Regions from separate parts of the Salipaludibacillus sp. CF4.18 genome, predicted to be linked through region 2. Evidence: riboswitches for the same ligand, from Rfam matches in the RefSeq annotation. Region 2 holds a riboswitch; each other region holds the start of a gene.
The links. A riboswitch is a leader RNA that binds a small molecule or an ion and turns the genes downstream of it on or off. The one in region 2 is predicted to bind thiamine pyrophosphate.
Positions count from the first base shown of each region.

Region 1 (3,279 bases), on a different contig from region 2:
ATGTAGTGTATGAACAAGATATCTATATTGAAGATGCTCTTTTAAAAGGGGAGATCGAAGAGTTAGTAGATAAAAATAAAACGGAGTTATGGGCATTTGACTACGAGAATGATGTTTTGAATATTGAGCAGAAAGCTGAGGAGTTCTACGTTGCTGTTTATCTGGAGGAAACGTCAGAGTATACAGAAATGATAGAAGCTACTTTTTTTTATCCTAGATTAATTGTAGATGAGTGGGATTTTTCTAATGAAGTAAGTCCAATTAGAGTTGAACTGAAAAATAACTCGCTTAATATTTATGAACCTCTGTCGGTTACGATTAATCACGGAGAGTTCGAGATGGGATTTCCTATGAGTCAATTCTATGGAGAATCGAAGATGATGGGCCGCAGTTCATCATCATCGATGGGGGGACAAATCCTTTATCTCAAGGTGCCTGAAGGTTTAGAAATAGGTGATGATACTAATGTTGATATTATTAAAGTGGAATAGTTTTGTTATATATTTACATTTTGGGACAACTCTATTAAACTTGCTAAAGAGGCAGGTGTTTAGATGGCGATTGTAACAGTGGATTTTGACGGAACACTTTATCAAGGTAACTCATTTAAGGCGATGTTTTTAGTAGCTAAAAAAGAGTTTACAAGGAAAGAGTGGTTGTTAGTCAGTGGGGGAATGGTGAAAGCTGTAGGCCTTGGTGTATGGAAAGGGAAGCAGGTGTTCAGACACACTTTTTTTAAAGCTTTTGCCAAGTCGTTTAAAGGGAAAACAAAACAGGAATTAGATGAGTTTTTCAACCACCTCGTTCTAGCGGGATCAGACGAAGTCCATCAAGATTTAGTGCATACAATACGTGAGCATCAGTCAAAAGGAGATCAAGTGATCATATTGTCTGGAGCGCTAACCCCGTTTCTTGAAGCTTTTATTAGAGAGTTACAATTAGATGTGCCAGTGATAAGTACAGAGATCTTATTTGATGATCAAGGTTATTGTACGGGAGAAATAGGTACGATTGTAAACGGTCAAGAGAAGGTAAGAAAAATTGTTGACTGGATTGGAGAGAAGATGTCTCATGATGAGACTTCTCGTTCAGACGGCGATAATTTATGGGCGTATGCAGATAGTGAGAGCGATCTTCCTTTACTGGAGTTTGTCAATAAACCAGTAGTGGTCAATCCTAACTCTACTATGAAGCAAATTGCCGAAAAAAATCAGTGGCCGGTTTTTTGATATAAGAGTTTGTTCAAAAAGGTAGTCTTTTTTACCTTTTTGAACATCCTATTTAAGCTAGTTCTAACAGTAAAAATAGGTTGGAAAGACATGTTGTTGTATGACGGGACGGTTTACAAACAGCCATCCTTCACTTACAATAAAGGCAACAATATGATAACCGATTCGCACTAGGGGCGCTATAAAGCTGAGATTCAGGTGAAATTCCTGTTAACCCTTTGAACCCGAACTAGGTAATACTAGCGTGGGGAAGTGCAGGTAAGCAACATGTAGCCTGTTTTATTATTCTGCATGAAACTTCACTGCATCTTCCTTATGGGAGGTGCAGTTTTTTATATTTTGGGACTCCCTCCCTGTTATTGGTAGACATATTGAAAAAATGATGTAAGAGGAGGATGCAACATGGAAGGGTTAAGTTGTGGAACAAGTCGTATAGTTGGGTGCCGGTTTTCGGTGTATCCAATGACGGATAATTTTGTGGAAGTAATAAAAGGAGCATTAGAGGAAGTGGATACGTCCAAGGTATGGCAGTCTACAGATGATGTGAGCACGTGTATTCGAGGACGGAGTGAACATGTATTTGACGTGGCTAAAGCGATTTTTATCTATGCAGCAAAGACAGGGGTACATGTGGTCTTTAATGGGACTTTCTCTATTGGATGTCCAGGAGACTCTGACGCGGACACCTATATGTCAGAGGATGATGTCCGCTTAAATGAGAGTGGATCAAATAAAGAACGTGTGGAGGCAGCTTCTCAATTTGCGCTTTATCCGATGAACAACCCGGACTATATGCAAATCATCGCTGAACAGTGTGCTGTAGCTCAAGAACAAGGCACGTTTACGAAAGGCGTTCACTATGCCTCTCGACTTGATGGAGATGCGAATGCTGTTTTCAAAACATTAGAAGAAGTATTTGTGAATACTTCAAAATCGAAGGACCAAAGTCATGTGACAATGACGGCGGTTATTTCAGCAAACAGTCCATCTAAGAAAGATAAATAGGAGGGAGCAACCAAACATGTTGAAGCAATGGAAGTTAAAAGAAATCGTCTTAATGTCAATCTTCGGTGTTGTGTTCGCAGTTATTTATCTCATGTTTTATTTTTTCGGGCAAGGCTTACGTAATTTTCTTACGCCGTTTGGTCTGGCACCATTTGGCTATGAAATTATCTTTGGTATATGGTTCATCGTTTCAATCATTGCAGCATATGTGATTCGAAAACCTGGGGCGGCTTTCTGGTCGGAACTAATAGCTGGAACGGTCCAAGTACTCATAGGAAGTCCAGCAGGTCCACAGCTAATCATATCTGCGGCGATTCAAGGATTGGGAGCAGAAGTGGTTTTTGCTGCAACCAGGTACCGAAACTTTTCACTTTCTGTGCTTATTTTAGCAGGGATGTCGGCAGCTATTTTTAGTTATGCTTGGGGCTGGTTCCAATCTGGTTTAGCGGCGTTAACCCCAGAACTTATCGTTGCCACCTTGGCAGTCCGTATCATTAGTGGTGGATTGTTAGCGGGTCTATTAGGAAAATGGATTAGTGATCAGTTAGCTCAAACGGGAGTTCTTCGCGGATATGCATTAGGAAAGGAGTGGCAGGAAAAACGTGAAAAATCAGCTTAACTACCTAGATGGTTTGCGTGAAAATAGTCATCCTCTTATTCATGTAGAAAAGCTTTCGTTCGATTATGAGAGAATCAAAGAAAGATCGTTAATAGATCAGATTACTTTCTCATTAAAAGAAGGGGAAGTTACGCTGCTTATGGGTGCAAGCGGTTCAGGTAAGAGTACTGTAGCTCTATGTTTAAATGGTTTATTTCCAGAAGCTGTGGAAGGGTATGCGGATGGAGAAATCTATTATAAAGGAAAAAAGGTTCAGGGATTTGAACAAGGAGAGCTGAATCAAAAAATTGGGATCGTTTTTCAAGATCCTGAGAGTCAATTTTGCATGATTACTGTTGAAAATGAATTAGCTTTTACGATGGAAAACATTCGCGTTCCACGGGAAGATATGGTTAGGAGGATGGATAATGTTCTGGAGTCAGTAGG
Region 1 is NZ_JBIMEV010000004.1:103,621-106,899, reverse strand. It holds gene ACHABW_RS04475 (hypothetical protein) at 1-491, shown strand, start outside; gene ACHABW_RS04470 (HAD family hydrolase) at 555-1,229, shown strand; TPP riboswitch at 1,392-1,497, shown strand; gene ACHABW_RS04465 (YkoF family thiamine/hydroxymethylpyrimidine-binding protein) at 1,632-2,234, shown strand; gene ACHABW_RS04460 (ECF transporter S component) at 2,251-2,853, shown strand; gene ACHABW_RS04455 (ABC transporter ATP-binding protein) at 2,837-3,279, shown strand, end outside.
Region 1: it holds a riboswitch for thiamine pyrophosphate, as region 2 does, so the genes downstream of both, ACHABW_RS04465 (YkoF family thiamine/hydroxymethylpyrimidine-binding protein) here and thiM (hydroxyethylthiazole kinase) in region 2, are expected to answer to the same signal.

Region 2 (3,279 bases):
AGATTTTGTTACCCGTTCTGTTACAATCACTCGAATTGCTAAAGCTGATAATGATTTTATTGAACAATTAGAGATCAACCAAAAAGAACTAGAAGAAAAACAGGCAATCGTTCAGGGGAAATTAGATGAACTTGAAGAATTGCAAACAGAACTAGTTGGAATGAAACATCATTTAGAAGACCAAAACCAACGTAACGATGAACTTAAAGACGAGTTAAAATCAAAAGAAGCTGAAATTGAATCAAAGATGGCAAGATTGTTAGAAGAAGATAGTAATCTTCAATCAGCAGAAGCAGAAATAGAGGCTAAGATTGATGCTGAAATTCAACGTCAAGAAGACTTAAGAATAGCAGAAGAAGCTGAGATTGCAAGACAAGCAGAGGAAGAGGCGGCAGCAACTCAGAGTAACACTAATTCTTCTGCTTCTGAAGCAGCAACTCAGACTAGCACTAATTCTTCGTCAAGTCAAAATGTTGCTTCTGCTTCAGAGGCAAACACTACTTCAACAGTAACTAATACTGATAATAAAAGTAAAAGTTCATCAAGTGAAACGAAGGCAGCACCTGCTCCTTCAAGCTATGGTGGGTCAGTCACCCAAGTTGGACGTAAATACATTGGGAATTCAACCTATGTTTTTGGAGGAGGGAGATCATCCTCTGATATAGCAAATGGTCGTTTTGACTGCTCAGCTTTTGTAAGCTGGTCATTCTCGCAAGTGGGTAAATCATTACCTGCTAGTACTAGTGGATTAGTTAATGCAGGACAAAGAATTTCTAGTAGTGATAAGCAACCTGGAGACCTAGTATTTTTTAATACTTACAAAACAAATGGACATGTAGGTATTTATATTGGTGGAGGCCAATTTATTGGTTCTCAAAGTTCAACAGGAGTTGCAGTTGCTAATATGAATAGTGGATATTGGGCAGATAATTTCAGCGGAGTTGTTGTCCGAGTTAATTAATAATGTTTCTGAAAAGCTAGTTTAGATATCTTCTAAGCTAGCTTTTTCTGTATAATGATATTAGGAAGTCCAATAGTTACCTAAATAGAATAATAAGAGTACAGCGAGTTCGTTGTAAGAAAAGAAGTATTATGCTAACATGGAGAAAATTTCAATTAAATAAGAGACACTAGGGGTGCTTTATCTAGCTGAGAGAGGTGCGTTACCTTAACCCTTTTAACCTGATCTGGTTGATACCAGCGTAGGAAAGTGGATGATTCCTTTATCGAATTAACATAGGTTACAATTAGTTAGTTCATAAAGTATCGCGTTTACCCGCTTCCTAACTGAGGAAGCTTTTTTGTTTTCAAAAGATAAGACGGCTATGCGTTTTTCCTATTACATAAATTGAGAGGAGACTGAAAATGAATAATCAAAAAATTGCAGAAATTTTAAACGAATTAAGAGAACGTAAACCCCTAATCCACAATATAACCAATGAGGTTGTGACTAATTTCACCGCAAATGGTCTTTTATCGCTTGGCGCTGCACCCGTAATGGCCCACGCGAAAGAAGAGGTTGAAGATATGACAAGTAACGCACAAGCGCTCATTTTAAATATAGGAACATTGGATGAAAACAAGGTGAAATCCATGGTACTTGCCGGCAAAGCTGCTAATGAAAAAGGTATCCCAGTAGTGTTTGATCCTGTTGGAGCAGGAGCAACGCCATACCGTACAAAGGTGGCCAGAAACATGATGGATAAAATAGCGGTAACTGTGCTGAGGGGCAATGCAGCAGAAATATCTCACATGATTGGACAGCAATGGGAAATAAGAGGTGTAGAAGCTGGAGAAACCGGCGGAAATAAAGTAGACCTAGCCAAGAATGCTGCCAAGCAATTTAACACGACAGTAGTGATTACAGGAAAAGAAGATGTCGTTTCAGATGGAACGTCGACTTACTTAGTAGAAAATGGACACGAGATGTTATCCAAAATTACTGGGGCTGGTTGCCTGTTAAGCGCTGTAATTGGTGCTTTTATCTCTACGGAAAAGGATCTGTTAACTGGCACAGTAGCTGCATTGGCAACCTATGGTATTGCAGCAGAAAGAGCCATGACGAGAGGTGGAGAAAAAGGACCTGGTTCTTTTCAAATAGAATTTTTAAATCAACTCAACAATATTAATTCTGAAATAATCGCAAAACACTTACTCGTTAAAGAAGTGTGATTCAAAAGAGAGGAGGGGAAGCTATGAACGTGAAGCATGCACTAACAATAGCGGGTTCAGATAGTGGTGGAGGAGCAGGGATACAAGCCGACCTTAAGGTTTTCCAAGAATTACAAGTATATGGTATGTCAGCGATAACTGCTGTTACAGCACAGAATACACTTGGAGTCCATGGTGTTTATCCGATGACAGTGGAAGCGGTGGAAGCACAGTTAACAGCTGTAGGTGAAGATTTAGGCGTAGATGCTTTGAAAACAGGCATGTTATTTTCAAGTGAAATTATTAAGGGAGTTGCAAATAAAATACGTTACTATGAATGGAAAAATATCGTGATTGACCCTGTCATGATTGCAAAAGGTGGTAGTAAATTACTCGAAGATGAAGCTGTAACCGCAATTATTCATGATTTAATACCGCTATCAACAGTCATTACACCTAATATACCGGAAGCTGAAGTTTTAACAGGTGCAAAGATCGTTACAATAAAGGATCGAAAAGATGCCGCAGTAAGCCTTTCTAAGATGGGTACAAAAAGCGTCGTTATTAAAGGCGGGCACGCAGAAGATGGCGAAAACGTAATTGATCTTTTTTACGACGGAGAAGAGTTCTATGAATTTAAAAATATTCGAAAAAACACGGTGAATACTCATGGGACAGGATGTACTTTTTCAGCAGCTATAGCGGCTGAATTAGCAAAGGGAAAGGAAATCGTAGAAGCCGTGAGAATAGCGGTGATGTTCACTCAGGCTGCGATAAAAGAAGATTTAAATATTGGACAAGGCCATGGACCTACCAATCATTGGGCCTATAACAGACAGGTGAATAGAGGGAGTATAGATGAATAATCTTAAAACTGAAACATTACGAGAAGCACTTGGCGTATATTTTATTATGGGGAGTCAGAATTGTATAACTTCTCCACAAAAAACGCTAGATTTGGCTTTAAATGGAGGCGTCTCTATCTTTCAATTTCGAGAAAAAGGAGAGGATGCATTCGTTGGGACTGAAAAGCGAGAGCTTGCCAAAGAACTTCAAGTTATTTGTCGGAAAAATAATATCTCATTTATCGTTAATGATGATCTAGAACTAGTGAAAGAATTGGATGCA
Region 2 is NZ_JBIMEV010000058.1:784-4,062, forward strand. It holds gene ACHABW_RS21795 (NlpC/P60 family protein) at 1-961, shown strand, start outside; TPP riboswitch at 1,123-1,226, shown strand; gene thiM (hydroxyethylthiazole kinase) at 1,366-2,172, shown strand; gene thiD (bifunctional hydroxymethylpyrimidine kinase/phosphomethylpyrimidine kinase) at 2,196-3,017, shown strand; gene thiE (thiamine phosphate synthase) at 3,010-3,279, shown strand, end outside.

Region 3 (3,279 bases), on a different contig from region 2:
AGGTAATGTGATCATAACCTGGAGCAATATCTGTTGTTAACGGTCCAAGTGTATAAAAGGGCGCTTCTTCACAGACCTCCAATTGCTTCTCCATATTCTCTTTAATCAGATGCATTGGCACATGACCCGGTCCTTCTACCATCACCTGGACGTCGTGTTTCCAAGCCACCTTTGTCAATTCACCAAGCGTATCTAACTCGGCGAATTGCGCTTCATCGTTTGCGTCCGCAATCGATCCTGGTCGTAATCCATCCCCTAACGAAAAGGAAATATCATAAGCTTTCATAATTTCACAGATCTCTTCAAAATGAGTATATAAAAAACTTTCTTGATGATGGTGTAAACACCATTGGGCCATAATCGAGCCACCACGAGAGACAATTCCAGTCAAGCGTTTGACGGTCAGAGGAATGTAGCGTAATAGAACACCTGCATGAATCGTGAAATAATCGACTCCTTGCTCAGCTTGCTCAATCAATGTATCGCGATACACTTCCCAAGTAAGGTCCTCGGCGACCCCATCTACTTTTTCTAACGCCTGATAAATAGGTACTGTTCCAACAGGAACCGCTGAATTGCGAATAATCCATTCTCTCGTTGTATGAATGTCTTTTCCAGTTGATAAATCCATTATATTATCAGCGCCCCAACGAGTGGCCCACGTCATCTTTTCTACTTCTTTTTCTATAGAGGAGGAAACAGCTGAATTTCCAATATTGGCATTAATTTTGACATGAAAATTACGACCAATAATCATTGGTTCTATTTCTGGATGATTGATATTAGCAGGAATAATTGCACGTCCTAGAGCAACTTCCTCGCGGACAAACTCTACATTTACATTTTCTCTTAGCGCAATAAATTCCATTTCAGAAGTGATCATTCCTTGTCTCGCGTAGTGAAGCTGAGAGACATTTTCTCCTTGTTTTGCACGTAATACGTTTCTCTTTAAACCAGGGAATACTTTTTGCGTCGCCCTTGGATCATTTTCATCTTTATAACCATTATCTTCAGGTTTAATTTTACGAATTTCATACTCCTCCACATCTCCACGGTCTTTAATCCAAGAACTTCGAACGGCAGGTATGCCTTTCGTTATGTCTACAGTATGACTCGGATCCGTATAAGGACCACTTGTGTCATAAACACGTACTGGTGCATTTTCTTCTTCCCCAAAAGTCCCTGTCGTTGGACTTAATTCAATCTCACGCATCGGAACCTTCAAATCGGATTTAGAACCAGTCACATAAACCTTTTTACTGTTTGAAAAATTGGACATAATGGAAATATTTTCTTCGTTGAATGATGCAGTCGACATCTAAATCTCTCCCTTTTTTTAAAAAATAGAGGACCAGACACAGACCACACCATGCGGAAAAGTTTATAAATGTACATGAAAAAGCCGGGCCCCTTATAAAATGGTGGACCCGGCTAATATGCATGCAGAAGTTAATTCGCAATGATAGTAATTCTAACTTCCCTACGCTGGTATGATCCAGATCAGGTCCAAAGAGTCAGGAAACTTTATCGTGTTTCCTTCTCAGCCCAACTTATTGGGCTCCCCTAGTTATTTCTATTCGATTACCCTCAGTATATAGAATTGTTCAGAAAAGTCAAACATATTTTAGGTTTTTCCCCTGTTTCATCCAGTCATTAATTGAAAATACATGGCCTCTTTTATATGTACTTTATTGTTTTATTAGCATGGGAGGTTGTTTGGAGGACTTACCGCTCAGCTTTGTTCGAAGAAAACAACAATCTCTTGAAAACCGATAGTTTTATAAATTAACTTGATAAAAAGGGCACTGGAAAAGTAAACCTTCACTTTTCCAGCGCCCTTCATCATTCATGTATCTTTCAATCTAGTTAACCGATTATTTACTTTTTACGGATCGGGCAGCTTTCTCTGCCTTTTTAAAATCTCTACTATAATGAACTTCCTGGGCGGAACTTAGTCCATTATTTCTATCCGTTAACGTTTGATGCAGTTCCATGATTACATAACCCCTTTCAAATAGCGAGATAGTAATTCCTTTCCCGCTCCTAAAAATAGATAAACATCAGACTTCACTAGAAATAGAACTATTCGCGTCGGCCACACTTATGAACCACCGAACAATTATTTCTCATATTTAAATGCTGAGATTTGTGCGGTTAATTGTTCTGCCATTTTAGAAAGATCAGTAGCCATATTATTCATTTCCTGCATCGCTGCACTTTGTTGTTCCATCGTAGCAGACAATTCTTCTGTACCAGCTGAAGATTGTTCCGTTACACTGGCAATGTTCTCTACATATTCCAAAGCACGGTTACTTCTTTCATTGATACTATTTGTAGAGGATGAAATCGCAACTATTCTTTCTGTTAATTTTTTAATATTGTCCGCAATATCAGTAAATGATTGACCGCTTCCCTCAATGACAGTCTCCCCTTGCTTTACTTCCGTAACAACTTCTTTCATATCTATCGTTGCTTGCTTTGATTCATTTTGAACGGCTTGAATAATTTCTTTAATTTCTTGCGTTGAATTGGTAGTGTCTTCCGCCAGTTTTCTAACCTCATCTGCTACCACCGCAAAACCTTTTCCGTGTTCACCTGCTCGTGCTGCTTCTATTGCTGCATTAAGCGCCAATAAATTTGTTTGTGAAGAAAGATTCTCGATCGCTTGAACAATTTCGGTAATACTATCTGATTTTGCACCTAAGCCTTCGATTGTTCCTGCTGTAGCAATTACTTTTTCTCTGATACGCTTCATCTGAGAAATAGAGTCTTTCACTCTTTCTTCTCCTTGCTTAGAGGAAAGCTCCGTATCTTTTGATGCTTTTTCCATGACCTTTAATTCTTCATTCATGCTAGCCATATCCGCGGATACTTGTTGAACAATATTTAATGTTTCTGCAGTATTCGTTGCTTGAGCACTTGCTCCCGACGCTATTTCTTGAGATGTCGCAGAAACTTGCTCACTTCCTTGTAACATTTCCTTTGAAGATGCAGACAATTCTTCACTAGAAGCAGAAACACTCTCAGAAATGTTTGAAGTCTGAATAATGAGGTTTCGAATACTTTCTCTCATAACATTCATATCGTTCGTCAATTGTCCAATCTCATCTTTCGATTTAACTTCTAGAGGCTCGGTTGTTAAATCCCCGTTAGCGATTTGTGTACTAAAGGCTTGAATTTCTTTTATTGGTCGGGTAATATTTCTACCAATATAAACAGCAATCAGTATACCAACGATCACAGAAACAAGTGATACAATAACTGAAACCCATAGAGAGA
Region 3 is NZ_JBIMEV010000029.1:6,166-9,444, forward strand. It holds gene thiC (phosphomethylpyrimidine synthase ThiC) at 1-1,318, opposite strand, end outside; TPP riboswitch at 1,461-1,575, opposite strand; gene ACHABW_RS16185 (YfhE family protein) at 1,875-1,994, opposite strand; gene ACHABW_RS16190 (methyl-accepting chemotaxis protein) at 2,120-3,279, opposite strand, start outside.
Region 3: it holds a riboswitch for thiamine pyrophosphate, as region 2 does, so the genes downstream of both, thiC (phosphomethylpyrimidine synthase ThiC) here and thiM (hydroxyethylthiazole kinase) in region 2, are expected to answer to the same signal.